One region of the Mesorhizobium ciceri biovar biserrulae genome, then DNA from elsewhere that is predicted to be linked to it. Evidence: riboswitches for the same ligand, from Rfam matches in the RefSeq annotation. Region 1 holds a riboswitch; each other region holds the start of a gene.
What was found. A riboswitch is a leader RNA that binds a small molecule or an ion and turns the genes downstream of it on or off. The one in region 1 is predicted to bind cobalamin.
Positions count from the first base shown of each region.

Region 2: it holds a riboswitch for cobalamin, as region 1 does, so the genes downstream of both, A4R29_RS17045 (DUF1636 family protein) here and A4R29_RS10255 (ABC transporter ATP-binding protein) in region 1, are expected to answer to the same signal.
Region 3: it holds a riboswitch for cobalamin, as region 1 does, so the genes downstream of both, bluB (5,6-dimethylbenzimidazole synthase) here and A4R29_RS10255 (ABC transporter ATP-binding protein) in region 1, are expected to answer to the same signal.
Region 4: it holds a riboswitch for cobalamin, as region 1 does, so the genes downstream of both, A4R29_RS16880 (CbtB domain-containing protein) here and A4R29_RS10255 (ABC transporter ATP-binding protein) in region 1, are expected to answer to the same signal.

Region 1 is NZ_CP015064.1:2,266,089-2,273,324, reverse strand. Features, by position in the region: gene A4R29_RS10285 (phosphatase PAP2/dual specificity phosphatase family protein) at 1-1,065, shown strand, start outside; gene A4R29_RS10280 (hypothetical protein) at 1,062-1,505, shown strand; gene A4R29_RS10275 (lysophospholipid acyltransferase family protein) at 1,502-2,164, shown strand; gene A4R29_RS10270 (phosphatidate cytidylyltransferase) at 2,164-3,099, shown strand; gene A4R29_RS10265 (FecCD family ABC transporter permease) at 3,125-4,111, opposite strand; gene A4R29_RS10260 (ABC transporter substrate-binding protein) at 4,141-5,088, opposite strand; partial or broken gene A4R29_RS10255 (ABC transporter ATP-binding protein) at 5,138-5,924, opposite strand; cobalamin riboswitch at 6,090-6,296, opposite strand; gene A4R29_RS10250 (AraC family transcriptional regulator) at 6,532-7,236, shown strand, end outside.
Region 2 is NZ_CP015064.1:3,642,167-3,649,402, forward strand. Features, by position in the region: gene A4R29_RS17025 (hypothetical protein) at 1-473, opposite strand, end outside; gene A4R29_RS17030 (NuoB/complex I 20 kDa subunit family protein) at 479-1,060, opposite strand; gene A4R29_RS17035 (NADH-quinone oxidoreductase subunit A) at 1,051-1,416, opposite strand; gene A4R29_RS17040 (winged helix-turn-helix domain-containing protein) at 1,748-2,947, shown strand; cobalamin riboswitch at 2,978-3,181, shown strand; gene A4R29_RS17045 (DUF1636 family protein) at 3,221-3,649, shown strand; gene cobW (cobalamin biosynthesis protein CobW) at 3,652-4,689, shown strand; gene cobN (cobaltochelatase subunit CobN) at 4,708-7,236, shown strand, end outside.
Region 3 is NZ_CP015064.1:1,803,729-1,810,964, forward strand. Features, by position in the region: gene aroC (chorismate synthase) at 1-153, shown strand, start outside; gene ribB (3,4-dihydroxy-2-butanone-4-phosphate synthase) at 265-1,365, shown strand; gene A4R29_RS08030 (GNAT family N-acetyltransferase) at 1,399-1,941, shown strand; gene A4R29_RS08035 (MFS transporter) at 1,979-3,202, opposite strand; gene A4R29_RS08040 (TetR/AcrR family transcriptional regulator) at 3,323-3,931, shown strand; gene A4R29_RS08045 (hypothetical protein) at 4,220-5,203, shown strand; partial or broken gene bluB (5,6-dimethylbenzimidazole synthase) at 5,326-6,051, opposite strand; cobalamin riboswitch at 6,055-6,234, opposite strand; gene A4R29_RS08055 (histone deacetylase family protein) at 6,356-7,236, shown strand, end outside.
Region 4 is NZ_CP015064.1:3,609,956-3,617,191, forward strand. Features, by position in the region: gene cobO (cob(I)yrinic acid a,c-diamide adenosyltransferase) at 1-211, opposite strand, end outside; gene cobU (bifunctional adenosylcobinamide kinase/adenosylcobinamide-phosphate guanylyltransferase) at 213-728, opposite strand; gene A4R29_RS16875 (CbtA family protein) at 721-1,491, opposite strand; gene A4R29_RS16880 (CbtB domain-containing protein) at 1,507-1,686, opposite strand; cobalamin riboswitch at 1,723-1,927, opposite strand; gene A4R29_RS16885 (MFS transporter) at 1,984-3,183, opposite strand; gene A4R29_RS16890 (heparan-alpha-glucosaminide N-acetyltransferase) at 3,407-4,405, shown strand; gene A4R29_RS16895 (methyltransferase family protein) at 4,402-4,878, shown strand; gene A4R29_RS16900 (MerR family transcriptional regulator) at 4,964-5,350, opposite strand; gene mgtE (magnesium transporter) at 5,508-6,926, opposite strand; tRNA gene A4R29_RS16910 (tRNA-Leu) at 7,116-7,200, opposite strand.

The DNA.
Region 1 (7,236 bases):
CAAGGGGTCGACCGTCTGGCCGGACGCTATCTCACCGCGCAAATCGTCGCCGTTATCTGCTTCATCCTGTTCCCGCTGACCGCTACATTCGTGCGACCGGCGACGACCGGCCTGCCGGGCTTCCTGTTTGCCGTGCTCGGCGGTTTCGACAAGCCGTTCAACCAGGCGCCCTCGCTGCATATCGCCCTTTTGGCGATCATCTGGGATCATTGGCGCCACCGGCTCGGCGGGTTGCTCCTGCCGCTCTGGCATGGCTGGAGCTTTCTGATCGGCGCCTCGGTGCTGACGACCTGGCAGCATCACTTCATCGACATCCCGACCGGCGCGCTGCTCGGGTTCTTTGCGCTGTGGCTGTTTCCGCGTAGCGGCGCATTGCCGTTTGCAGGCTTCCGGCTGACCAACGATGCGAAAGCGCGGCGGCTGGCGCGGTTCTACGCGCTGGGCGCCGTCCTCGCGCTGGCCGGTGCCGCGCTCGGTGCCTTCCTTTGCGCTGTCGCGCTCTTCCTGCTTTGGCCGGCGCTGGCGCTGGCCATCGTCGCCTTCGCCTATGCTGGGGCAGGCGAAAAGGTGTTCCAGAAATCCGCCGATGGCAGCATCACGCTTGCAAGCCGTGTCCTGCTCCTGCCTTTCCGTCTCGGCGCCAGGGCAAACATATGGGCCTGGACGCGCAATCTTGCCCCCCAGGTGGCGATTGCCGAAGGTGTCTTTCTCGGGCGCTTTCCCACGGCAAGCGAGGCCAACAGCTTCGGCACGGTCATCGACCTCGCCGCCGAACTCGAAAAGCCGGCGGCAACCGATTGCCGCTGGATCAGCTTTCCGATGATCGACCTGTTGCCGCCGCCACTGGCGATACGGCAACAGGCAGCCGGCGCGCTGGAGAATGCACGCCGCGACGGCACCGTCCTGGTGTGCTGCGCGCTCGGCTTCCAGCGCAGCGCCGGCGTCGTCGCCGAATGGCTGGTGGCGACCGGCAGGGCCGGGACGCCAGCGCTCGCCCGCGAGATGCTCGCGGCCGCCGGCCGGCCGATTCATCTTGCAGAGGCTACGGGGCGGGCGGCGTCATGACAGGCAATACCTATCAGGACCGCACCGACCGCTTCGCCGGCATGCTGATGCGACAGGCCGCGTGGCCGGCCGCAATCGTGCTGGCCGCAAATGTCCTTGCGCCTCTAGCCGCGTCGGCGCGCGGTGCCTTCGAGACCTTGCCCGCGGCCATCGCTTTGTCGATCGCCGCCGCGAGCGCGGTTGCGGTGCTGGCGCTGTCGGCATTGCTGGCATTCGACGCGCTGCTGTTCCGACTGATGGCGAGCCATGACGACGAAGCTTCCGGCGGTGCCGCGGTGGATGACATGTTGGCGCGCATGCGCCTGAAACCGGCTCCGTTCGCGACACGCTTGCTCGATGACCGCATGGCCGGCACAAGCCGCTTGCTGTTCAAGCAGCGCGCTGCCCTGGCTCTGTTTGCCGCAGCGCTTCTGGCGGCAGGGTTTTGGGCGCCGCGATGAACAAGCTTTCGCTCAAGACCTTCACCTTGCTGCAGACGGTAACCTCCGTCGGCCTGTCGGCTCTGGCCCGGATGGTGACCGGGGTGCGGCCGATCTGGAACGGCAGCCTGCCCTCCGAGCGGCAGCGCATCTATTTCGCCAATCACACCAGCCATGGCGACTTCATCCTTTTGTCGGCCTGTCTCAGCGAAAGGGAGCGCGCGATCACCCATGCTGTTGCCGCAGGCGAATATTGGGGGAAGTCGCGGCTGCGCCGCTTCATCGCGCAGGACATGTTGTCGTCCGTGCTCATCAACCGGCAATGGACGAGACCTGAGGAAAACCCCATCGAGATCATGCTGTCGGTTCTCGACCAAGGGCACTCGCTTATCCTGTTTCCCGAGGGCACACGCAACATGACAGACGAGCCGCTGCTGGCGTTCCGCTCCGGGCTCTACAATCTGTCGACGGCGCGGCCTGAGGTCGAGCTGATCCCGTGCTGGATCGAGAACATGTCGCGCGTGCTGCCCAAGGGCCAGTTCCTGCCGGTGCCGCTGCTGTGCCGCGTCGTTTTCGGCGCGCCTGTCGCGGTTGGCCCGGGCGAAGAACGCCGCGCCTTTCTCGAGCGCGCCCACGCCGCGCTTCTGGCGCTCAACCCGCGTCCCGAGCGAGACGATTGATGCGCCACGAGATCTCCATCCTGATCATCGGCCTGCTGGCGGTTTTGACCACCGCCAGCATCGTCGCCACCATCCTTTCGGCGCGAGCGCCGAAGCCGCTGAGCTCGACGCTTGTCAATCTCACGCAGCGCATCAACGCCTGGTGGGTGATGGTGGCGCTGATGACGGTCGCCTTCTTCTTCGGCCGTTACGGGATGACCATCCTGTTTGCGCTGATTTCCTTCGCCGCGCTGCGCGAATTCGTGACGCTGACGCATACGCGCCGCAGCGACCATTGGGTGCTGCTCGGCATGTTCGGCATCATCATCCCGTTTCAGTACTGGCTGGTGTGGACCGCCTGGTACGGGCTCTTCGTCATCTTCATTCCGGTCTACTGCTTCCTCTTGATGCCGGCCATCACGGCGCTGCATGGCGACACCGAACGCTTCCTCGAGCGGATCGCCGCGCAGCAATGGGCGGTGATGATCTCGGTCTATTGCGTCAGCCACGTCCCCGCCCTGCTGACACTCGACGTGCCAGGCTTCGAGGGCCGCACCCTGCTGCTGATCGCCTTCCTGATCATCGTCGTGCAAGGCAGCGACGTGCTGCAGTACATCTTCGGCAAGCTGTTTGGTAAACACCGGTTTTCGCCGAACGTCTCGCCGTCGAAAACCTGGGAAGGGCTGATCGGCGGATTGGTGTCGGCGAGCCTGCTCGGCGCGCTGTTGTCGTTCGTGACGCCCTTTTCGGCGCTGCAGGCGGCAGCCGTGGCCTTCGTCGCCTGCTCGATGGGATTCCTAGGCGGGCTGGTCGCCTCGGCCATCAAGCGCGACCAGGGCGTCAAGGACTGGGGCCATCTCATCGAAGGCCATGGCGGCATGATGGACCGAACTGACAGCCTGGTCTTCGCCGCCCCGGTGTTCTTCCACATCGTGCGCTATTTCTGGACCGTGTGATCCGGCGACCGGTTGCCAAACGCGCTCAAAGCCGGTTGCGGATCAGCATGGTGACGACGAAGAACGCACCGACCGAGCTGGTGATGATGCCGATCGGCAGTTCCTGCGGCGGCAGCAGCGTTCGGGCCAGAAGATCGCTGGCCAGCAAAAGCACCGCGCCGAAGACGGCGCAGCTGGCAACCAGGCGCAGATGCAAGGGGCCTGCCAGCGGCCGCGACAGATGCGGGATCATCAGCCCGACGAAGCCGATGACCCCGGCGACAGAGACCAGGATCGCCGTCGAGAAGGCGGCGACGAGAAACGTCATTCGGCGCATGCGCGCCACTGGCACGCCAAGGCTTTCGGCGGCGTTTTCGCCGGCCAGGAAGGCATCGAGCCGGCGGTGGTTCCACAGCGCGTAAGCCAGAATGGTGCCCGCACCCAGCGCGCCCAACCAGATATTGTCCCAGCGCGCCAGGCCAAGGCCGCCCATCGTCCAGAACAACACGGAGTGGGCGGCGCGCTGGTCGCCGGCAAAGACCAGGTAGTTGGTCAAGGCGGTGAACATGAAGGACACGGCAAGGCCGGCGAGGATCAGCCGCTCCGGCCCTTGGCCCCTCACCCGCGCGACCAGCAGCAGGACGACGCCGGCGGCCAATATGCCGCCGGTGAAGGCCGCGACCGGCAACGTCCAGATGCCAAAGCTGTCGCCGAAGACGGTGATGACGGAAACAGCACCGGCGGCGGCGCCCGACGACAGGCCGAACAGGAACGGATCGGCGAGATCGTTGCGGGTCACTGTCTGCAGCAGCGCGCCGACGACGCCGAGGCCCGCGCCGACGCAGATGGCCAGGATCGTGCGCGGCAGCCGCAGATCGACGACGATCTTGCCGACCGGCCCGGACACGTCGTGCCCGCCTAAGCCGATTGCGCGGCCAAGCGCTGCTACAACGTCGGCCAGCGGGATCAGCGTCGAGCCATAGGCGATCGACAGCAGAGCGAGAGCGGCGATCGCCGCCGCTCCCGCCAGCATGGCCAACGCAAATGCCGGATGGCGCAAGCTCAAAATGCTTCCGGGTGCATGGCCTTGGCGATCTTGTCGATCGCTTCGATGTTGGCGGGTCCGGGCGTCAGCTCGGCGTAGCGGAGGGCGACGAAGCGCTCGTTCTTGACCGCGTCTGTCTCCTTCATGGCCGGATGCGCTTTCAGGAAATCGAGCAGCTTCCTGTAGCCGCCACCGTCCTGGTAATCGAGCAGGATGAGGAATTGCGGATTGCGCGACGCCACCGTTTCCCAATCCGTGTTGCCCCAGCTGGTGTCCATGTCAGCCATGATGTTGTCGCCGCCGGCGGCAGTGATCATGGCGCTGGGGATGGCGAACTTGCCTGCGGTGAACGGCTTGTCCTCGCCGGAATCGTAGAGGAACACCCGCGTGCCCTTGGCGCTGCCGACCTTGGCGGTGATGTCGGCGAGCTGCGCCTTCCAGCCAGAGACAAGCTTTTCAGCCTCTGTCTCCTTGCCGAAGATCTTGCCCAGCTTTTCGACGTCGCCATAGAGCAGGTTCATCGAGGCGGCGGGGCGGCTCTTGTCGAGATGGACGCAGCTTTCCGCCAGAACCAGCGTCTTGATTCCGTGCGGGGCAAGCGTGTCGGGCGTCACCTCGCCACCCGGCTTCATGCCGTAGTACCAGCCGGCGAAGAAGAAATCCGGCTCCACGGCCACGAGGTTTTCGAGCGTCGGATATTTCGGCGCCAGCTCCGGGATCGAACCCTGCTCTGCCTTGAATTCGGAACCGACCTTGTACCATCCGGTGATGCCCGTCAGGCCGACGATTGACGGCTGCAATTTCAGCGCGAAAGCCATCTCGGCCATGTTCAGATCGTGGATGACAGCGCGCTTCGGCGGCGCGTCGAAGGTCAGCGGCTTGCCGCAGCTGTCGACGGTTACCGGGAAGGCGAAGGCGGTCGAGGTCAGCAGCGAGACGGCAAGCGAAAAAGCGAGGCGTTTCACGGGTATGCTCCTTGTGGGTGGGATCGGGTCGACTATGGAACGGCTTCAATCACGACGGCGGCGCGGCACGGTTCGGAACCTCGAACACCGTCAACTCTCGATCCTCGGTCGGATGGCGCAGGCGCAGCACATCGATGCCGAAAATCTCGCGGATCAGCTGTTGGGCCAGCGCTTCGCGCGGTGCGGCGAGCGCTTGCAGGCGGGCATGGTTCATTACCGCCACCCTGGTGGCGAAGGGTGCTACCAGCGCCAGATCGTGCAGCACCGCGATCACCGTCATCTCAAAGCCTGCCACGAGGTCGAGCAGTTCGCCGCGGGCGCGCGGGTCCAGATGGTTGGTCGGTTCGTCGAGGAACAGGATTTTGGGCTGCTGGGCGATGGCGCGCCAGTTGGGCGCGCTGGCGCTCGCCGCCCGACAGCGAGCCGATGGTGCGGCCAAGCAGCGGCAGCAGGCCGGTCCGGCGCAGCGCGTCGACGACGATATCGCGTTCCTCGCGCCTGCGCCGCAGCCCGGCATGCGGGACCCGGCCAAGCTCGACATAATCGATCACCGCCAGCCGCGGATCGGGCTGGTCGGTCTGGCCGACCACGGCGATATGCAGTGCCCGCTCGGCGACAGAAATCCCATCGAGCCGTCGCCCGCCAAGCTTCACCTCGCCGGAACTTGGCCGCATCATGCCCGACAGCATGCGCAGCAACGTCGTCTTGCCGGCGCCGTTGGGACCGATGATGGCAAGGCGATCGCCAGCGGCCACCGAGAAGCTGACCGCCTGGACCAGATTCCGCCCATTCGCCATGGCACAGAGGTCATGGGCTTCGAGAAGCGCTGCGCTCATCGGCTGCAGCCCGCCGGATTGCGGGGACGGCAAAGCGTGCGCATGGTGATGCGATGATCGATGGAGCCGTCCAACTTTCCGTCACTTTCCAAAACTGGCGACGGAAGGAAGCTGGCGAACCGGCCAACAAGACCGGGACTCGCGTTTCCTCCCGGCACACCCCGTCCGGTCAACTCAGTGATGGCAGGTCTCCTGGCTCGCGGGTCGTTGCGCCATCCTGCCTTCCCAGCCTTGCCGGCCAGTGGCATTCACGGATTTTGCTCGCCGCTTACAGTTGCGGGGGCAGCCACGGCCTCGACCTGAACAGGCCTCACCGTGTTCCCTTTTCACCCCTCGCCTTTCGGCTCGGGGACCATCACCACTTCAGCGTAGATTTCCACCAAACTCTTCGCAATGGATTTCTCGGACGAAGTGGTGGGCCAGCTAAGGGAAACAGGCATTGCACGCTCACTTTATGTAATAACATAACATTCTTAGGAGATGACGCGGCCCGCTGTCAAGCGAAAGCCCATGGGATCGGCGCAGATTGCACGGGATGCGCAATTTCGATCAAACTGGCCGCGCCAGGAAACGCCAAGATGATCCGGCCAATGCGAAAAGGAGCCCCATGAACCCGACCGAGAAAGCGCTGTGGTTCGTCGAGAGCCATCTGCCGCAGGCGATCTCGCTTGACGATGTCGCGCAAAGCAGCGGCGTGTCGCGTTTTCATGTGACGCGCGCCTTCGGCGCCGCAACCGGCCGCTCGGTGATGGGTTACATGCGCTCACGCCGGCTGACCGAGGCGGCGCGCAAGCTGGCCGGCGGAGCGCCCGACATCCTCGTCGTCGCGCTCGACGCCGGCTACAACTCGCATGAGGCGTTCACCCGTGCCTTCCGCGATCAGTTCGGCACCACGCCGGAACTGGTGCGCGCGCAAGGCTCGACCAACAACCTCGACCTCGTGGAGCCGATCCTGATGGGCCAGTCCTTCCTCACCAATCTCGAACCACCGCGCTTCGAGACCAGCCGGCCGTTCCTGATCGCCGGCCTCGGCGAACGCTACAGCTGTGAAACCAGCGCCGGGATTCCGATGCAGTGGCAGCGTTTTGCACCCTATATCGGCAACATCCCCGGCGAGATCTCAGGCGTTTTCTACGGCGTCTGCCTTAACGGCGACGACGCGGGCAATTTCGACTATGTCGTCGGCGTCGAAGTGTCCGGCTTTGCGGATCTGCCGAAGGACTTCTATCGGGTGCGGGTGCCGGCGCAGAAATATGCGGTGTTCTCGCACCGCGAGCACATCTCATCCATCCGCCGGACGATCAACACGATC
Region 2 (7,236 bases), 1.4 Mb from region 1:
CACTCTCTGGCAGTGTCAAGGGCCAAAAAAACCTGACATTCATTGTCGTCGCCTGGCTCCCCAAAAAACAACTTTCCGACAAGCGGCCGGGCTTCAAGATTTGCCGGGTCGCCATTCAGCGCAACGCACTCCACAAACAATTTTTCGCTTGCCGCGCCGTTGGCGGACGAGCCCTCGCAGGAAACCTTGGCCGACATTTCTGCAACCAGATTTTTAGTTCGATCACCGAGCGACCGCAGTCTCACGTCACCATAATAAAAAACAGATCGAGGGTCGCCTGTGAGCTTGGCCTCCCAGTCATTCAATAAGATGTCGATACCGAGACCAGCATCCCCAAATTTTGTATCAGTTAAGAACTCGGAAGAATAAAACCGCTTCCCCGATTCGTATACGTCAAATCGTTGATCCAAGGTTTTGAACGTTAACCCCAGCCAAGGCTCAGGGTTGCCATAAATAATCTGCTCTTTACCCATGACGACTACCGTTCGATCGTGCCGGTGCGGCGGATCTTCTTCTGCAGGAGAAGAATGCCGTAGAGCAGCGCTTCGGCGCTCGGCGGACAGCCGGGCACATAGATGTCGACCGGCACGATGCGGTCGCAGCCGCGCACCACCGAATAGGAATAGTGGTAATAGCCGCCGCCATTGGCGCAGGAGCCCATCGAGATGACGTAGCGCGGCTCCGGCATCTGGTCGTAGACCTTGCGCAGCGCCGGCGCCATCTTGTTGGTCAGCGTGCCGGCGACGATCATGATGTCGGACTGGCGCGGAGACGCGCGTGGCGCGACACCGAACCGCTCCGAATCATAGCGCGGCATCGAGGTGTGGATCATCTCGACCGCGCAGCAGGCGAGGCCGAACGTCATGAACATCAGCGACCCGCTGCGCGCCCAGGTGATGAGCGCCTCGGTCGAAGTGACCAGAAAGCCCTTGTCGGCCAACTCGTTGTTGATCTCGAGGAAGAAGGGATCGTCCTCCCCCACCGGCCTGCCGGTGTTGGGATCGATGATGCCCTTGGGCTTCGGCGCGACGAGGGTGCCTGAACTGTCGTTCAATCCCATTCCAGCGCTCCTTTTTTCCATTCATAGGCAAAGCCGATGGTCAGCACCGCCAAAAAAACCATCATCGACCAGAAACCGAGCATGCCGATCTTCGAAAACGACACCGCCCACGGAAACAGGAAGGCTACTTCCAGGTCGAAGATGATGAACAGGATCGACACCAGGTAGAAACGGATGTCGAACTTCATGCGGGCGTCGTCGAACGAGTTGAAACCGCACTCGTAGGCGGAAAGCTTTTCGGGATCGGGATTGCGGTAGGCCACCAGGAAGGGCGCGGCCAGCAGCGCCAGGCCGACAACCAGCGCCACGCCTATGAACAGGACGATGGGCAGGTATGAGCTCAAGAGTGCGTTCATGCTCGGCTTTCCGTTGGCGCCAATCCACGTTGATTACAGCACCGGACCCTAATGCGGAAGCGTGACAGTTTAACCGCTGAACCGTTTTAAGGGCCTATGCTGCAACGCGGCGAGGGTTAGCGCAGCACTTCCAGCGAAGCAAGTCAAACCTTGTTCAAAACATCGACCTGGACGGCATATCGCGGCAAACTGGTCCGATCCGCTCCTGTTTGATTTCCTTCGCTTTTTACTCCACTTTTCTCTCTTGACATGGATGCCGCCAAAACCCTGCTAGCATGGGTTGGAATCAACCATTCGACCCTCGGTCAAAACACGTCAAAGTGATACCTGCATGAAGGAAAAGATCTCGCTCCCGATGGCCCGGCGCATCGCCCTTGCCGCCCAAGGATTCCTCGATCCTCGCCCGACCGGCACGCCCGACCGCCGGCATTTTGCCCGCACGCTCTCCCGCACCGGCCTGTTGCAGATCGATTCCGTCAGCGCGGTGGTGCGCGCTCATTATATGCCGCTCTATTCGCGCCTTGGCCCCTACCCGCTCGCTCTGCTCGACAACGCGGCTGTGACGCGCAAGCGCATGGTTTTCGAATATTGGGCGCACGAGGCCTCCTTCCTGCCGGTCGAGACATACCCGCTGATGCGCTGGCGCATGCAGCGCGCCGAGCGGGGCGAGGAAATGTATCTGGGTCTCGCCAAATGGGGCCGCGAGCACGCCGCCTACATCGAAGAGATCTACCGCGAGGTCGCCGAGCGCGGCCCGATCGCCGCTTCCGCGCTGGAGGGCCAGAAAGGTTCGGGCGGCTGGTGGGGCTGGAGCCATGCCAAACACGCCTTCGAATGGCTGTTCTGGGCCGGCCGCATCACCACGGCGCACCGCCGCGGTTTCGAGCGCTTCTATGACCTGCCCGAGCGCGTGCTGCCGCAGGCGATCCTCGATCTGCCGGTGCCGACGCCTGAGGACGCGCACCGCGAATTGCTGCGCATTTCCGCCCGCGCCCACGGCGTGGCGACTTCAAGCGATTTGCGCGATTATTTCCGCCTGTCGCCGGCCGATATGAAAGGCCGGTTGGAGGAACTGGTTGAAACGGGCGAGTTGCTGCCGGTGCGTGTCGAAGGCTGGGACAAGCCGGCCTATCTTCACCGGGACGCCCGTCTGCCGCGCAAAGTCGAGGCCCGCGCCTTGCTGGCACCCTTCGATCCGGTCGTCTTCGAGCGCTCGCGCACCGAGCGGCTGTTCGATTTCCATTACCGCATCGAGATCTACACACCGGCCGACAAGCGGCAGTATGGCTATTATGTCCTGCCGTTCCTGCTCGGCGACAGGATCGTGGCACGCGTCGACCTCAAGGCCGATCGCCCGGCCAGCATACTGCGGGTCCATGCGGCCTATGCCGAGCCCGGTGCGCCGCCTGAAACCGCTGCGGAGCTGTTCGAGGAATTGAAGCAGATGCAAGGTTGGCTCGGGCTCGAACGCATCGAAGTGACGCCTGCCGGGGATTTGGGGCCGGCGCTGGCCGACATAGCCGTGTCGTAAGCTCGCGTTGACACCGCCGCCCGCAAAAGCCTAAATCCGGTTCCAGATGGTCCCTTGCCCGCAACGGCAAGGGCTAAGAGGGAATGCGGTGCGGGGCAAAATCCCAAATCCGCGGCTGTCCCCGCAACTGTAAGCGAAGAGCCAAGGCCGAAAACCACTGGGAATTCCCGGGAAGGCGGCTACCCAAGGCGATGACTCGCGAGCCAGGAGACCTGCCGTCTGCGACTGTAGAATCCGATCGCCCGGCGGGTTTCCGGGCAAGGAGCCCGATCTTTGGACCACGACAGCAGTTTTTCGGCTGGCACAGCGGATATTTCGTCCGGCCATGATGATGCCTTGGCCGGCGTCACCATCATCGTCTGCGGCTCCTGCCGCAATGAGACCGGCTCCGACGCTCATCCCCGCGCCGGCGAGTTGCTGACGGACGACACGCGCCGCGCCGCCGCTGGCGACGATATCCGCATCCGCAGCGTCGAATGCCTTGGCAATTGCAAGCGGCGCCTCAGCGCCGCGATCCTGCGCGACGGCTGCTGGAGCTATGTCTTCGGCGACCTGACCGCGACCAGCGGCGCCGACCTCGTGACAGGCGCAAAGCTCTTCGCCACCTCGAAAGATGGCCTGATCCCGTGGCGTGGCCGCCCCGATAGCCTCAAGCGCGGCCTCGTGGCCCGCATTCCACCCATCGACATGCTGAAGGATTGACCATGACCACTTCCGTATCCCGCGTTCCCTGCACCGTCGTCACTGGCTTCCTCGGCGCCGGCAAGACGACGCTGGTCCGCCATCTCCTGGAAAACGCCGGCGGCAAGCGCATCGCCATCATCGTCAACGAATTCGGCGACATCGGCATCGATGGCGAGATCCTCAAGGGATGCGGTATCGACACCTGCCCCGAGGAAAACATCGTCGAACTGGCCAATGGCTGTATCTGCTGCACTGTCGCCGATGATTTCGTCCCGGCGCTCGACCAAATCCTGTCGCTGACGCCGAGGGTCGACCATATCCTGATCGAAACCTCGGGCCTGGCACTGCCCAAGCCGCTGGTCCAGGCCTTTCAGTGGCCCAGCGTGAAAAGCCGGGTGACCGTCGATGGCGTCATCGCCGTGGTCGACGGACCGGCATTGGCCGAAGGCCGCGTCGCCAACGACATGGAGGCCCTCCAGGCGCAGCGCGCCGGGGACGAGACGCTCGACCACGACGATCCGGTGGAAGAAGTGTTCGAGGACCAGATCGCCTGCGCCGACCTGATCATCCTGTCGAAGAGCGACCTGATGGACGCCGCCGGCACCGCCCGCGCCAATGCCATCGTTGGCGAACACTCCGCCCGCGCAGTGAAGATTGTGCCGACCTCGCATGGCAAGGTCGATCCCTCCGTGCTGCTCGGGCTCGGTCTCGCCGTCGAGGACGACATCGAAAACCGCAAGTCCCATCATGACGGCGCATTCGACCACGAGCATGACGACTTCGACACGTTCATCGTCGACATTGCCTCGATCGCCAATCCGGACGAGCTGGCAAAGCGCGTCGCCACCGTCGCCGAAGAAGAGAACGTGCTGCGCGTAAAAGGCTTCGTCGAGGTCGGCGGCAAGCCGATGCGGCTCTTGCTGCAGGCCGTCGGGCCGCGCGTCAATCATTACTATGACCGCGCCTGGACCGCGCAGGACGACCGCCGCTCGCGCCTCGTCGTCATCGGCCTGAAAGGGCTGAACCGCCCGGCGATCGAGCGTATACTCGCCGGCTGATTTCGGACACGGATTGCGATGCACATCCTAACCACGACATCCGCCTCGCTCGACGACCTCGCCGAGCCGGTCGATCTGCGGCAGACGCCGGCGGATATCGTGGCGCTGTCCTTCACCGACAGCGACCTCGCCGGACTGGCGGCAGCCTGGAAGGCCGATGCCAACCGCCTGCCCTCGATGCGGCTGGCCGCACTGCGCGACCTGCGCCATCCCATGTCCGTCGACCTCTGGGTCGACAGCGTCGCCCGCCATGCCAAGATCATCCTCGTGCGCATCCTCGGCGGCTACGACTGGTGGCGCTACGGCTGCGACCAGCTTGCCTCGACCGCCCGCGAACGCGGCATAAAACTGGCGCTGCTGCCCGGCGAATGCCGCGACGAGGATCTGCGCCTGATCGAAGCCTCGACGCTGCCGCGCGAGGAGTTGGACGGCCTGCTCGACTATTTCCGCGAGGGCGGCCCGGCGAATATGAGCGCACTGGTGCGGAAATTGGCGCGGCTGGCGGGGTCGGATGCGGAAGTTATCGGCCCGGTGGTGGTGCCGAAAGCTGGTTTTTACGTGCCTGGATGTGGAGTTGTGGAGAAGCGGGACTTATCGAATGCTGGCGCTTACAACGTCAACGCTCCTATCATCCCCATCCTGTTCTATCGCTCGATGCTGCTGGCCGCCGATGTCGCGCCCATCGATGCGCTTGTTGAAGCGCTGCGGCAGCGCGGCATCGACCCAGTCCCGATCTTCGTCTCCAGCCTCAAGGACCCAACCTCCCTCGCCTTCGTGGAAACAGCACTGACGGCGCTGAAGCCCGCCGCCATCATCACCGCGACCGCTTTCGCCTCAGGCGCCGAACCCGGCATCGAAACGCTATTCGACCGCGCCGGCGTGCCTGTCTTCCAGGTCATCGTCGCCACCACCCGCCGCGACATCTGGCAAAACAACCAGCGTGGCCTGGCACCCGCCGACCTCGCCATGCATGTCGTGCTGCCCGAACTCGACGGCCGCGTCCTCGCCGGCGCCATTTCCTTCAAGGGCGAGACCGAGACCGATCCCGCACTCGGCCACCGCGCCTTCGCCAACCGGCCGGAACCGGATCGCGTGGCGCAGGTCGCTGACCGCGTCGCGGCCTTCATCAAGTTGCAGGAGACACCCCGCGCCGGGCGCAAGCTGGCGATCCTGATCCCGGATTACCCTAGCGCTCCTGGTCGAACCGGCTATGCCGTCGGCCTCGACGTGCCGTCCAGCGTGCTCGCCATGCTGCATGACCTGAAGGAGCAGGGCTATGTGATTGAGGGGATTCCGCAGACGCCGCGTGGGTTGCTGGATTTGCTGGAAGCCAGCGATACTGGATTGGCCTTAGATAACTACATTGCCTTCTCGACGGAGTTGCCGACTGCGGCAATCGCTGCGGTCGAAGCTGCTTGGGGCAAAGCGGAAGACGAAACAGGTTTGCGCGGAAGCTTCCCCTTCCGCGCCGCCACCTTCGGCAACATCACCGTCGCCCTCGCCCCCGACCGCGGCCGCTCCGTCGACCGCCGCGCCGACTACCACGACCCGACGCTGCCCCCGCGCCATGCGCTGATCGCCTTCGGCCTCTGGCTGCGCAAGTCGCTCGGCGTCCACGCGCTGGTCCATGTCGGCGCCCATGGCACGCTTGAATGGCTGCCGGGCAAAACCGTTGCTCTGTCGGAAAACTGCTTTCCGGAGATCGTCACCGGTCCCCTGCCCGTCATCTATCCCTTCATCGTCTCCAACCCGGGCGAAGCGGCGCAGGCCAAGCGGCGCATTGCCGCCGTCACTCTTGGCCATTTGCCGCCACCGCTGACCGGCGCCGGGCTGGACGAAAACCAGCACAAGCTCGAGCGGCTGGTCGACGAATATGCGCAGGCCGACGGGCTCGACCGTCGCCGCCGTGACCGACTGGCGAAACTGATCGTCGACACCGCGCAAAAAACCGGTCTCGCCTCCGAAGCCGGCGTTGCGAGAACCGACGCGCCCGACGAGGCGCTGCGCCGCATCGACGCCTGGCTTTGTGACCTCAAGGATTTTGCCATCAAGGACGGGCTGCATATCTATGGCCGCGCTCCGGAGGATGAGCCCGACGCCATGCGCCGCCAGAGCGCTGAAGCCGAGAAGGCGGCGCTGCTTGCCGCGCTCGATGGCGGCCACGTCAAGGCCGGTCCGGCGGGCGCGCCTGCGCGCGGCCGCTCGGACGTCTTGCCCACCGGCCGCAATTTGTTCACCTCGGACCCGCGCACCATGCCGACGCCGACCGCCTATGATTTGGGCAGGGCAGCGGCGGAGGAAGTCGTGCGCGGCTACATGCAGTCGCATGGCGACTGGCCACGCTCGCTGGTCATCGATCTCTGGGGCTCGGCATCGCTGCGCACCGGCGGCGAGGAGATCGCTCAAGGCCTGGCGCTGATGGGCTGCCGGCCGCAATGGGATTTGGCCACCGGCCGCATCACCGGCATCGAAGTGCTGCCGCCGGCCATGCTGGGCCGTCCGCGCGTCGATGTCACCTGGCGCATATCCGGCCTGTTCCGCGACATG
Region 3 (7,236 bases), 460 kb from region 1:
GACGGCAAGGACGTCGAGATCATGACCAAGGGCCGCCACGATCCATGCGTCGGCATCCGCGCCGTGCCGATCGGCGAGGCAATGGTTGCCTGTGCGATCGCCGATCATTATCTGCGGCATCGGGGACAGACGGGGAGGGGAATAGGGGAATAGGGGAATAGGGGAATATGTTGCGCTCTTAGCCCGGCCGGCCAAATCTTTTTGCTTTTCCCTACTCCCTTACTGCCCTACTCCCTTATTCCCCTGCGAGCAAAGCGAGCACTTATGCCTTACGACCAGAAGAAAATCGTCGAAGCCCTGCGTGCTTTCGAACGCGGCGAGATCGTCGTCGTCATGGATGATGACGGACGCGAGAACGAGGGCGACCTGATCGTCGCCGCTGTCCACTGCACGCCCGAAAAGATGGCGTTCATCGTTCGCCACACCTCCGGCATCGTCTGTACGCCGATGCCGCGCGAAGAAGCCAGGCGGCTGAACCTTGCCCCCATGGTCGCCGACAACGATTCCGCCCACACCACCGCTTTCACCGTCAGCGTCGATTTCAAGCATGGCACCACGACCGGCATCTCGGCCGAAGATCGCACTTTGACCGTTCGCAATCTTGCCAACGGCAATGTCGGTGGCTCGGATTTCGTCCGGCCCGGCCACATCTTTCCGCTGATTGCGCGCGAAGGCGGCGTGCTGATGCGCTCAGGCCATACCGAAGCAGCGGTCGATCTGTGCAAGCTCGCCGGCCTGCCGCCGGTTGGCGTCATTTCCGAGCTGGTCAATGATGACGGCACCGTCAAGCGCGGTCCGCAGGTGCAGGCTTTCGCCGAGGAGCATGGCCTCAAGCAGGTTTCGGTCGCCGACCTCATCGCCTACCGGCAGCGCAAGGAAACGCTGGTCGAACGCGTCGCCTGCTCGGAAATCGACACGCTCGGCGGCAAGGCACAGGTCTTCACCTACACGCTGCCGTGGGACTCCATGCATCACGTCGCCATCGTCTTCGGCGACATTCGTGACGGCGAGGACGTGCCGGTGCGTCTGCATTCCGAGGATGTGGTGACCGATGTCTTCGGCACCAGCCACCGGCTCGACGCCATCATGAAGACAATGGGCGAGCGCAGGCGCGGTGTCATCGTCTATCTCAGAGAAGGCTCCGTCGGCGTTGCGCATCAGGAGCGCAAGCGGCCGGCAAGCGGCGACCGCGAGGATCACGAAGAGGCGCGCCGCCGCGAAAACGAGTGGCGCGAGATCGGGCTAGGCGCCCAGATCCTCAAGGATCTCGGCATCTCCTCGATCAACCTGATCGCCTCGCGCGAACGCCACTATGTCGGCCTCGAAGGTTTTGGCATCCACATCGCCAAGACGGAGATCCTCTGAGCCTCCCGCCGATCCGGTTGCCGGAGAAGACGGATGAATGCGTCTCTGCCTTCCAGCCAGCGCAGCGAGCGGCTTTTGCTGCGCCGCCCAGAAGAGGCTGATCTGGATTTCCTGATCGACCTCTTTTCGCGCCGGGAGCTTGTTGCTCATCGTCCGGACCCTGTCCCGGATACAGCCCAGCAGAGCGCCGCGCGGCTGACGCGCGACATCGGTCATTGGGACAAGCACGGCTTTGGCCGCTGGGCGGTCGAGGCGGACGAAAAGCTGGTCGGCTTCGGCGGCGTCACGGTATCGGCGGATTTCGACGGTCTGAACCTGTCCTATCATCTTCATCCGGCGAGCTGGGGACATGGCTATGCCACGGAATTGGTGACGGAAGCACTGCGCACCGCGTTCGGCCCCTTGCGTGCCGATCGGGTTGTCGGCCTCGTCCGCCCCGCCAATCCGGCTTCGCGACGGGTGCTGGAGAAATGTGGCTTCGTCTTCGAAAAAGAGGTGATGTTGCATGGGGCGCCAACGATAGTTTTGGCATTGGCGCACCCAAGAAGAGTCAATATTTCAGGCCCGGCCGCCTAGAGCGGCGCGCCCGGCCTAAGGCCCGGGCGCGCCGGAACTATTCCGCAGCAATCGCGGCTGCTTCGCATCCGTCCATCTCGCACTCAGCCGTGGCAAGGCTGCGCTGGCCAAGCAGCACCGTGGCCAGCGCGATCGTGCCTGAAGCCACAGAGACCCAGAACCCGTTCTGGGCACCGAACGCATCGACCACCGCGCCGGCCGCGAACGAGCCGAGCGCCATGCCGATGCCGATGCCGGTCATGACCCAGGTAATGCCTTCGGTCAGCATCGCCTCCGGCACATGCCGCTCGATCAGGCCGAAGGCGGTGATGAAGGTCGGCGAGATCGCCACGCCGCTGATGAACACAGTCAGCGCCAGCAGTGGCACGGTGTCGGCGGTGAGCGGCAACAGCGTGCCGAGCGCGACGAGGGCGACTGCGATGGCCAACTGGCGTTGCAGCGGCGCCTTCAGGCTGAGCGCGCCGACGATGATGCCGAGCACGAACGATCCCAGCGCGTAAACGCCGATGACAAGGCTGGCGGCGCCGGGCTGGCCAAGCTCCTTGGTGATCGCCACGGTGCTGACTTCCGTCGTCGCGAAGGTCGCGCCGATGAAGATCAGGGCGAAGGTGATGATCTGAACCGGCCGCAGGCGGATCGCCGAGCCGCTTGAGCCATGGTCCACCGGCCGCACTTGCGGCTCCGTCGAGCGTTGCAGGATGAAGGCCGCTGATCCGAATGCGAGAAATAATGTGCTCACCAGAACGCCGGCTTCCGGGAACAGGGCAGCACTGAGACCGACCGATAGCGATGCCCCGGCGATATAGACCAGTTCATCGGCCGCGGACTCGAAGGCGAATGCGGTGTTCATCTGCGGCCGTCCGCGGAAAATCTCTGTCCAGCGCGCCCGCACCATCGCCGGCATGCTTGGCATGGCCGCGGCCAGTAGGGCCGACACGAACAGCGTCCACACCGGCCAGTCCTGGTTGGCCGCCGCTATCAGGACGGCGAAAGCCAGCACCGCGATGATGGTGGTGGGCACGACGATCCGTGTCTGGCCCAGGCGGTCCACCAGTCTCGATATCTGCGGCGCAACGAAAGCGTTGGCCAGAGCGTATGTTGCCGAGACGGCTCCGGCCAGCCAGTATTCGCCACGCGTCTGCGACAGCATCGCCACGATGCCGATGGGCGCCATGGCGATCGGCAGGCGCGCCATGAATCCGGCGGCCGCAAAGCCCTTGGCTCCGGGGGCACGAAAGATTTCCGAATAGGGATTTTGCATGGGTGGTTCCTCGACAAAGGACGATTCGGCAATTACATACGAAGCGTATGATTGTTAAATAGAGCATACGCCGCGTATGTCAATTGGCATACGTTACGTATGTGAATAGGGCCAGAAGCCATGCACAGACCCCGCAAGGAGATGATCGCCGAGACGCGCGCAAAGCTGATCGCGGCGGCCCGCCATGCCTTCGGCACAACAGGCTATGCGGAAGCCTCGATGGATGATTTCACCGCTTCGGCCGGGCTGACGCGCGGCGCGCTCTATCATCATTTTGGCGACAAGAAGGGGCTGCTGCAGGCGGTCATAGCCCAGATCGACGGCGAGATGGCGGCGCGCATCAATGAGGTCGCGTCGAGAGCGCCGACCCGCTGGCAGCATTTCGTCGACGAGTGCTCGACCTATATCGAGATGGCGCTGGAGCCGGAAATCCAGCGCATCATGTTCCGGGATGGCCCGGCCGTGCTGGGGGATCCAGCGCAATGGCCGAATGCCAGTGCGTGCATCGTGTCAATGACCGACCATCTGACCGCGCTGCAGGAGGAGGGGGTCGTTGTCTCGAGCCTCGACCCCGAGACGGCCTCGCGACTGATCAACGGAGCGAGCAGCCAGGCAGCGCAACGGATCGCCAATTCGGACGACCCCGAAGCGACGTCCAAGAAGGTGGTGACGGCGTTCAAGCAACTGCTCGAAGGCCTGCTCAAGAAGCCGGATCCGCAGTCGAATTGAGTTCCCACCGGAGCTTTCGTGCCGGCATCTGTTCCCGATAGGAATTTTTTCTTGACACCTGCCCTCAGCTAAGGTACATATTCGTCCATGGTGCTGATTTGCGCCGGTGACCCGCCGCACAGGCGGGTTTTTCGTTTGATGCTCCGTCAGACAACGCGCCGGCGAAAGGCTGCGAAAGAAAACCGTTGCCCCGAATTCGTCGCGCTTCGGCGTCAGGGGCCGGCAATTGACAATCGCCGGGTTGAGTTCATCCTCTTCCACCATCTCTGAGGCGGAGATTCGGGGCACATGTGGGATTTCGAGATCGGCCGGTCGGTGTCCATCATGATGCGGACCTGGCCGTTCATCGTCTTTCGTATGATCGTCTATTTCGGCATCACGCTGGCCTACATCATGGCGACCGGCACCGGTGCCTCGGTCGGCTATGGTGTCGGCCATATCTCCACCGATCCCGACGGGCCCATGTCCTTTGCCCTGTGGGGCGGCGTGGTCGGGTTTGGCATCGTCTCGATCGCGGTCTACTGGATCCGCGAATACATCCTCTATATCGTCAAGGCCGGCCACATCGCCGTCATGGTTCATCTGATCGACGGCCGCGACATTCCCGGCGGTCAGGACCAGATCGCCTACGCCAGGGATGTCGTGGCCCAGCGTTTTGCCGAGGCCAATATCCTTTTCGTCGTCGACCAACTCGTCAAGGGTGCCATCCGCGCCATCACCGGCCTGCTCGGCGGTATCGCCGCCTTCCTGCCGATACCGGGCCTGAGCGGCCTGGTCTCCTTCATCAACACGGTGATCCGCCTGTCGCTGACCTATGTCGACGAGATCATCCTCGGCTACAACATCCGCATCAATTCAGCCTCACCCTTCGAGACGGCGCGCCAAGGCGTCGTGCTCTATGCCCAGAACGGCAAGGTCATGGTCAAGAACGCCGTCTGGCTGGCGGTCATCATGTGGGGCGTGTCGTTCGTCATCTTTCTGATGATGCTGGCGCCTGCCGGCGCCATTCTGTTCCTGATGCCCGGCCAGCTCGCCGGCTGGGCCTTCGTGCTCGCCATCGTCTTCGCCTGGGCGTTCAAGGCGGCCTTCATCGAGCCTTTCGCCATCGCTTGCCTGATGCAGGTCTATTTCAAGACCATCGCGGGCCAGGTGCCGGATCCGGCCTGGGACGCCCGGTTGGCCGAGGCGTCGTCGAAGTTCAGGGAGCTCAAGGACAAGGCGCTCGCCTCCTTCGGCGGTTCGCGCTGGGGTACGGCCGGCGCCACACCCTGATCGGCCGGGCAGGTGGTGTCTGGTGAGGCAGAAACGGTGTTGAGGCGCGCCACGGTGGACTTCAGCTGTGTCTCGCCTTGCCCGGAAAACGTCTCGCTCATGATCAGTTCCGGCAGCGGCAGCCGCCGTCCCCAACCATGCGTTTCAAGGTCCGGTTTGGAAGCGAACTCGGAAACACGGCCGACGCAGAGATAGGCGATTGGCGTTACGTGATCCGGAATGGCCAACAGCCGCTTCAGCGCCTCAGCCTCGATGATGCTCACCCAGCCGACGCCAACGCCCTCGGCACGCGCGGCCAGCCAGAAATTCTGCACCGCGCAGACGGTGCTGTAGAGATCCATCTCCGGATTGTGCCAGCGTCCCAGAGGCGAACCTTTCGAGCGCTGCCGGTCGCAAGTGATGCAGATGTTGAGCGCGCTCTCGCAGATGCCTTCCAGCTTGAGCTTGCGGTACAGCGCCTGTTTTTCCGCCTCGATCGCCGGCAGTTCCTGCTCGCGCGCGGCCAGGAACAGGTCGCGCACCCTTTCGCGTCGCTCGATGTCACGAATGACAATGAAATTCCATGGCTGCATGAAGCCGACCGATGGCGCATGATGGGCGGCAAGCAGCAGCCGCGCCAGCACGTCGTCATCGATCGCGGTGGGCAGGAAATGGCTGCGCACGTCGCGCCGCGTGAACATGGCGCGATAGACCGCATCGCGCGCATTCTGGTCGAATCCATCGTCAATGGCAGCGGTCATATGTTCCGGCATCGCTTGTCCCCTTGCGATTGCAGATTCAAAACGGTCAGAGCGTACTTTGTGCGTCCAAATGGACGCACGTCGCTGTGATGTCATCCGCCTGACCATGCGGATGACGATGCCTGCCAGGCCGGTCTTCTGGCTTGGGATCAACCCGCGTCCGGTGCCTTCCCGTCATCGACAGTGGCATTTACCGGCGCGGTCCCCCTCACAGCGTTGGGCACGCCACGGAATTCAACCGTGTTCCCGATTCTCCCGCTTGCGGCGGGCACCAGGCAGTACCAAGAACCTTACGCCGAAGCGCCGGCGAGGCCAATGCCCGCGGCGACGCGAATGGACGCAGGCGCGATTTTCCCCAGTCATCGGCCGCCCGTGCATGGCCTTTGTCGATCCGGGTCACTAGATTAGGACGATGACCACCCGTCTCTACACGCATCCGATCTTCCTCGAGCATCTCACGCCGCCCGGACATCCCGAGCGGCCCGACCGCCTGCGTGCCATCGAGCGCGTGCTCGATGAGGAAGCCTTTGCCGGGCTCGATCGTATCCAGGCGCCGGAAGGCGACGAGGCCACCATCCTCTACGCGCATCCTGCCGATTTCGTCGCCCGCGTGCGCGCCGCCATTCCCGACGAGGGGATTGCCCGCATCGATGCCGACACCACTGCCAGTCCTAAGAGCTGGCAAGCGGCGATCACCGCGATCGGCGCCGCCAACGCCGCCGTCGATGATGTCTTTTCGGGCCGCGCCGACAACGTCTTCGTCGCCGCCCGGCCGCCCGGCCATCATGCCGAAAAGACCACGGCCATGGGCTTCTGCCTGTTCAACACGGCGGCGATCGCGGCGCGTTATGCGCAGAAGAAACACGGTGTCGAGCGCGTTGCCATCGTCGACTGGGACGTGCATCACGGCAATGGCACGCAGGATATTTTCTGGGACGATCCCTCGGTGCTCTATTGCTCGACACACCAGATGCCGCTTTATCCCGGCACCGGAGCGAAGACCGAAACGGGCGCCGGCAACATCGTCAACGCACCGCTGGCGCCGCAGACCGGCAGCGAAGTGTTTCGCGATGCCTTCCTGTCGCGCGTCCTGCCCGCGCTCGACAATTTCGCGCCCGACCTGATCATCATTTCGGCCGGGTTCGACGCGCACCACCGCGATCCGCTGGCCGAGATCAATCTGACCGAGGATGATTTCGATTGGGCGACCGGCCAGCTGATGCAGCGCGCGGCACGCCACAGCGGCAACCGGCTCGTCAGCCTGCTCGAGGGCGGCTACGATCTGCAGGGATT
Region 4 (7,236 bases), 1.3 Mb from region 1:
TGAACTGGACGACACCGACGCGCTTGCCGTAGCCGAGCATCCGCAGCGCCAGCCCGAAGGCGGCCGTGGTCTTGCCTTTGCCCGGGCCGGTGTTGACGATCAGCAATCCCTTCTCGACCGTCTTGCTCGCCACCTCGGCATCCTGCACCGCCTTGCGCTTGGCCATCTTGGCGCGGTGGCGCTCTTCATCCTTATTGTCGATATCGGTCATATCATTTCACCTTGAGCGGCAGCCCCGCCACCATCAGCAGCACCGTATCGGCAATCGCCGCGACCTGCTGGTTGAGCCGGCCGGCGGCATCGCGAAACCGGCGCGCCAGTGCATTGTCCGGCACGATGCCTTGTCCGACTTCATTGGACACCACGAACCAGGGGCCGCGCGGCCGCGACAGCACCTGCGCCAATCGCCGGCATTCCAGCTCGAAATCGTGTTCGGCCAGCATATGGTTGGTCAGCCACAGCGTCAGGCAGTCGACAAGCACCGGCCGATCGTCCGGCAAGGCGGCAAGCGCGCCCGCGAGATCGAGCGGTGCGTCGATGGTCGTCCAGCCTTCGCCGCGCCGCGACCGGTGCAACGCGATGCGCTCACGCATCTCGTCATCATAGGCTTGCGCCGTGGCGATATAGGTCCAGGGCGGCGGCAAGGCGGTCGCCAAAATTTCGGCGTGCGCGCTCTTGCCGGAGCGCGCACCGCCGATGAGGAAGGTCAGTGTCTTGCGATCAGGCAAAGCTGTCGCGCAGGCTGGTCGCGGTGCCGGTGAAGCGGCCGCGCACCACGCCGACAACCGCGCCGAGCACCAGCCAGAACACCAGATTGGTCACGGTCACCGCCACCACGAACTGGTGATGCAGCCCTTCCGGAATCGCCGTCTCGTAACTGTCGGGCTGCGGTGCCCCGACAACATGCGGTGCGACGATCAAAAGGACGGCAAGGATCGCCAGCGGCAGCGACTTGCGGAACGCGATCAGGCCGAGACCGGCAGCGGTTGCCGCCACCGTTGCCCACCACCAGATCTGGCGCTGGGTGAGATCGGCGGCCGGCATGGCCGGCAGTTCCGGCGGCAGGCCGAGGCCCGGTGCCAGCGTGAACACGGCAAAGCCGGCCAGGCCCCAGAACACGCCCTGGCGCCAACCACCGATGCCGCCGGCGAATTCGGAAACCGCGACCAGGATCAACCCGAAGCCGATGCCGGTGACGATGTTGGCAAGCACGCTGAAGGCGAAACGCTCGAAACCGTCTGCCGGCGCCCAGCCCTCGTCTTCCGCCGCAGCAGTCGCTTCGGCAGGGGCCGGAGCGGCTGTGCTCATGGCATTGCTATTCGTTGCTGCCGGAGCGGCATGGTCATGGTGATGCCCGCCGCCCACCTGTTCGTAGACTTCCGCCTTCAGGATCAGCGGCACGGTCGCATAGGCCTGCATGCAGGCAAGAACGACGCCGGCCACGAGCCCTGCGATCGCCGCGATGAACACGACGTTGCGAAACAGGTTCATGATGTCAGCCCCTCGTCAGTGGCAGGGAAATGCCATCGAATGGCGATAGTCGTGAGCCGCATTGTGGACCGCATCGATATGCGAGAAGCCGACAAAGCCCATCACGAAAATGCCGAGCAGCGCGGCAAGCGCGAGCTGCATGAAGCGCGACTGCGAGGAGACGGAAGCGCCGAGGGAGACGGAAGCGGTAGTCATGTCTTGTCCTTTCGCCCTCCACCCGAGGGCATCGAAGTCAGTTTCCTGTCGCCGGCAGGTCTCCTGGCTCACGGATCAGCGTCCTTCCCCACCTTCCCGAAGAAAAATCTTCAGTGGCATATGGAGAGGACTACCGCACACAGTTGCGGGGGCAGCCACGGCATTGGGCGAAATCCGCCCTTACCGCATTCCCTCTTGGCTCCAAAATGGAACCGGCGACACCGGCGACTATAGGCAGAATCCTCGCGTCCGGCAAACCAAATTCCGCCGGCGACCGTTGCGAATGCGCCATGAAGGTCAAAGCGATTTCGGCAGATAGCGCCACGTCACGAAGCCGCAGACCGCCGCCAGCAGGCCGAGCGTGACGAACACCGAGCCCAGGCCGAAGAAGGCCAGCACCACCGAATAGACCAGCGGCGGCGTCAGCTCGGAAAAGTCGAGATAGGTGCGATAGACCGCCGCCATCTGCGATCTTTCATAGGAGCGCACCGAGCGCATGAAGGCGGTCGAGCCGAGCGCGTCGAGTGCAATGGTGAAGAAGGCGCCGCAGAGCAGGAAGGCGCCGGTGAGCAGCGGCACGGTTTCGCCGACGAAGCCCGCCGCCAGAAGCGCGACCGACATGGCGAAATAGGCAAATGTCATGGTCCTGCGGCCGCCAAAGCGCTTTCCCGCCTTGCCCCAGAAAATCGCCATGAACAAAAGCGCGTTGCCGGCCGAAACCAGCAGGCCGCCCGCCAGCTTGCCCTCACCCGTAATGACCATGAACAGCGGCCCATAGACGAAGAACGTCGTCCAGAAACAGGAGCGCCCAAACGCGATCAGCCAGGCCAGCCTGAGCCTGGGCTGGGCGATGAAGCGGCCGATATTGGCGAGCGGATTGGCTGGTCGCGTCTTGCCGGGACGGATCGACGGGTTGTCGCCGAGCCGGTAGGTCCAGAACAATGCCAGCAAGGCTAACGCGAACACGGCCACCGCGCCATGCGCGGCATAGACGCCGAAGCGCGTGTAGAGGAAGATGCCGAGCGTCGGCCCACCGGTCCAGGCCAGCATCGACCACGCCATGCGCAGCGATTCGGCCTGCATGAAGTCGGTCTTGCGGATGTGGTCCATGATGTAGAGGTTGAGCGTGATCGACAGCGCGCTGGCGCCCATCACCCGGCACAGCATGCCGGCCAGTTGCCCGGCAAGCGTGTCGGTGACGAAGAACAGCGAGCCGATGGCCAGCAGGCAGGCGCCCGCCGTGTAGACCCAGCGCCGGGCGAAACGGCGGATCAGCATCGGCATGAACAATGTCACCGACAGGCCGAGCATCGCCACGACGGTGTAGAGGATCGAGACGATCTGCTCGTTGTGCAGGATCTCGTAAGCCTGGATCGGGATGACGCTCGACACCGTGGCGCGGGCGAAGGATTCGACCGCATAGAGCGAAGCGAAGGTGCGCGCGTCCGCGGCCTTGAGGGCCGGTAGCCAGATCGGATGGCGCACATGGGTGGACATTGCTTTCCCCGAAGCAGATTCACCGGGTCAAATCTGCCGTGGCGACCTCAGCGCCAATAAGAGGAAACCGACGTGCATCCGGCAAAAGCGAAGCCGGCCAAAGGCTTTCCGGCACTGGCCCAATGCCGCGGCTGATCCGGCGTTATCGGCAGGGTTGCCGGTCTTCTTTTGTCCTGGGCAACCGTGATAGTCCTCCAGCGGGGCTGAATCAGAATGCGAGACCATGAGCATCCAAACGCCGACCGCGCCCGTTCAGGATCGACCAAAGCGCATCGTCGCCATCGACATCGTGCGCGGCATCGCGCTGATCGCCATGGCAAGCTACCATTTCACCTGGGATCTGGAGTTCTTCGGCTACACCGATCCCGGCCTGACCGCCTTCGGCTGGTGGAAGATTTACGCGCGCTGCATCGCCTCGACCTTCCTGTTCCTGGTCGGCGTCAGCCTGTATCTCGCCCACGGCCGACAAATCCGCTGGAACGGCTTTTGGAAGCGGTTCGCCATGGTCGCCGGAGCCGCGATCGCGATTTCGGTCGTCACCCGCATCGCCACTCCGGACGGCTTCATCTTCTTCGGCATCTTGCACGAGATCGCGCTGGCCAGCCTGCTCGGTCTCGCCTTCCTGCGCCTGCCGGCGCTGCTGACGCTTGTCGTCGCCGCGCTCGTTATCGCCGCCCCCGTCTATCTGCGCTTCGAGGCCTTCGATCACCCATGGCTGTGGTGGGTCGGCCTGTCGGCGAACAATCCGCGCTCCAACGACTACGTTCCGCTGTTTCCGTGGTTCGGCGCCGTGCTTGCGGGCATCGCGGTGACGAAACTCGCCGCAGGTGCCGGCCTGCTTGCCAGGCTTGCCAATCTGGCGCCCGGTCGCTTGGCCAACCCGCTGGTCTTCATCGGCCGGCACAGCCTGGCTTTCTATTTGATCCACCAGCCGCTGCTGATCGGCTGCGTCTGGCTGTTCTCGCAGATCATGCCGGCGCAGGTCGAAACCCCGCAGGTGAATTTCCTCAAAACCTGTCAGCTGTCCTGCGAGCAGTCGCGCGACACCGAGTTCTGTACGAGCTACTGTGTCTGCATGCTCGATACGCTCGAGGGCGAGTCCACGCTTGATAGGCTCTACAACAACGATCAGACTGCGGAGTGGAAAGCGCATTTGTCCGATCTCGCCGGCATGTGCACCGCCAAGACCGACAGCAAGTTGATGGAGGGAGGGGCCGAATGACCGAGAACCAGCCGAAGCCGGGGCTCATACCGTGGCCGCCGCTGATCTACATCGCCGCCATCGCCGTCAGCATCGCACTGGGCCTGCTCTATCCCCTGCCCTGGATCGGCGACCTGCTGGGCGATATCCTGTTCGCGGCCGGCTGGGTGGCGCTGTTTGCCGTCGCCGCACTCTGGTTCACCGCGATCCGCACCATGATCCGGGCCAAGACCACGCTCAACCCCAACGCTGTACCCGATCACCTGGTCACCACGGGTCCCTTCGGCGTCACCCGCAATCCGATGTATCTGGCCAACACGCTGCTGTTGATCGGCGTCGCCTTTGTCTCGGGCATCGTGTGGTTCCTGCCGCTGGCGTTCATCGCCGCCTATGCCACGCAGAAGGTGGCGATCGAAGGCGAGGAAAAGGTGCTGGCAGCAAAATTCGGCAAGAAATACCGCGACTACGCCAAACGCGTGCGCCGCTGGATTTGAGCTGGCTTTCAAGCGGCCAATCTCCCCCCTCGTGGGGGAGATGTCCGGCAGGAGAGAGGGGGGCGCTGTCCCTCAAACTCTCTGCCTACGTATTCACGCCAAGCTCCACCAGCCGCTCCACACAAGACTCCTCGGCCTGGTCGAGTTCAGCCAGCGTCTCCTCGAGGTCGCGGCGTTTCTGCCGGAGATCCTCGCGCTTTTCCTCGATGCGCTTGATCATCAGGTTGAGCTGGCCGACTTCGCCGGGCGGCTCCTTGTACATCTGGATGATTTCGCGAATCTCGTTGATCGAGAAGCCAAGCCTTTTGCCGCGCATGATCTGGCGAATGAGCTGCCGGTCGGAGGGGCGAAACAGCCGCGTGCGGCCGCGCCGCACCGGCTGCACCAGTCCTTCGTCCTCGTAAAAGCGCAGCGTCCGCGTCGACACGTCGAACTCGCGGGTCAACTCGGTGATCGAATAATATTCTCGCATTGCCACTCCCACACGCCGAAACACCGGGGCGATCGCCATGCCGGCGTCACCCTTCTGTCCCGAACCAAAACCCATGCCATGCCGGAATCGACATGGCGCCCCGCGCGAGCCTCGCACGGCATTTACGTAAAAGTCAATTGAGCCAAAAGGCGTGCCCTCAGGGCACGCCGAACCACCACGTGGCAATGCCGAGAAATGCAAAGAAACCGACGACGTCGGTAACCGTGGTGACGAAGACCGCCGAAGCGACCGCCGGATCGACCTTGAAACGATCGAGCAGCAGCGGGATCAGGATGCCGGCCAGGGCGGCCACGAACATGTTGATGATCATCGCCGCCGCGATGATCCCGCCCAGATTGGGATCACGGAACCAGGCTGCCGCGACGATGCCGATCAGGATGGCGAAGACGATGCCGTTGATGAAGCCGACACCCATCTCGCGGCGAATGATGCGGCCGGCATTGTAGATGTCGAGATCCCTGGTCGCCAACGCCCGCACGGTGACGGTCATGGTTTGCGAGCCGGCATTGCCGCCCATGCCCGCCACGATCGGCATCAGCACCGCCAGTGCCACGATGTGTTCGATCGTGCGGTCGAACAGGCTGATCACCGACGCCGCCAGGAACGCGGTCAGAAGGTTGATCAGCAGCCACGGAACGCGTGAGCGCGAGGTCGAAAAGATGCTGTCGGAAAGCTCTTCGTCGCCGACGCCGCCCATGCGCATCAGATCTTCCTCGGCCTCCTGCTGGATGACGTCGACGACATCGTCGATGGTCAGAACGCCAACCAGACGTTCGTTCTCGTCGACGACCGCGGCCGACAAAAGATCGTACTGCTCGAATTCCCGCGCCGCCTCTTCCTGGTCCATGGTGGCCGGAATGGCGTGCCGCGTCTCGTGCATCACCTCCTCGACCTTGACCGAACGCTTGGTGCGCAGGATCTGGTCGAGGTCGATGGCGCCGAGCAGCTTGAAGCTCGGATCGATGACGAAGATCTGGCTGAAGCGCTCGGGAAGATTGTTGTCCTCGCGCATGTAGTCGATGGTCTGGCCGATCGTCCAGAACGGCGGAACCGCGACGAACTCGGTCTGCATGCGGCGGCCGGCCGTCTCTTCGGGATAATCGAGCGAGCGGCGCAGCCTGATCCGCTCGGTGAACGGCAGTTGCGACAGGATCTCGTCCTGGTCTTCCTGGTCGAGATCCTCGAGAATGTAGACGGCGTCGTCGGAATCGAGCTCCTGCACCGCCTGCGCGATCTGCGCATTGGGCAGATTGTCGACGATCTCCATACGGATCGCCTCGTCGACCTCCGTCAGCGAGGAGAAGTCGAAATCGGCGCCCAGGAGTTCGACCAGCGCGCGGCGCTGTTCGGGATGCAGCGCCTCGAGCAGGTCGCCGAGCTCCGACTGGTGCAGGTCGTCGACTTCATGCTTGAGGGTCAGCGTGTCGCGGTCGGCGATCGCCGCGCCGATCCGCGCCAGGAAGGACGAAAGCACGGCGCCGTCCTCGCCATAGATGTCGGCGTGGTTGTCCTCGGCGGCCCCGGCGCCGGTCGTCCGTTCGTGCTCGCCTTCCACCAGCGCCTCCCGCCACAAGAATCCCGGAAAAGGTGCAAATCAGGTCTAGAGCATCGGACCCAAAAGGGGAAACCGGTTTTGGAGAATCCGACGCTCAAAAAGAAAGTGGCGTAAAGCGCGGGAATATCAACGAAATGCGTCCGGCCCGCAGCGGGCGAGACCGGCACAAATCGGATTATGGGAAGAGAATGGTGCGGTCGAGAAGACTCGAACTTCCACGGGTTGCCCCACAGCGACCTCAACGCTGCGCGTCTACCAATTCCGCCACGACCGCACGTGGTAGAGCCGGAACCGACCGGCTCGCGGCGTG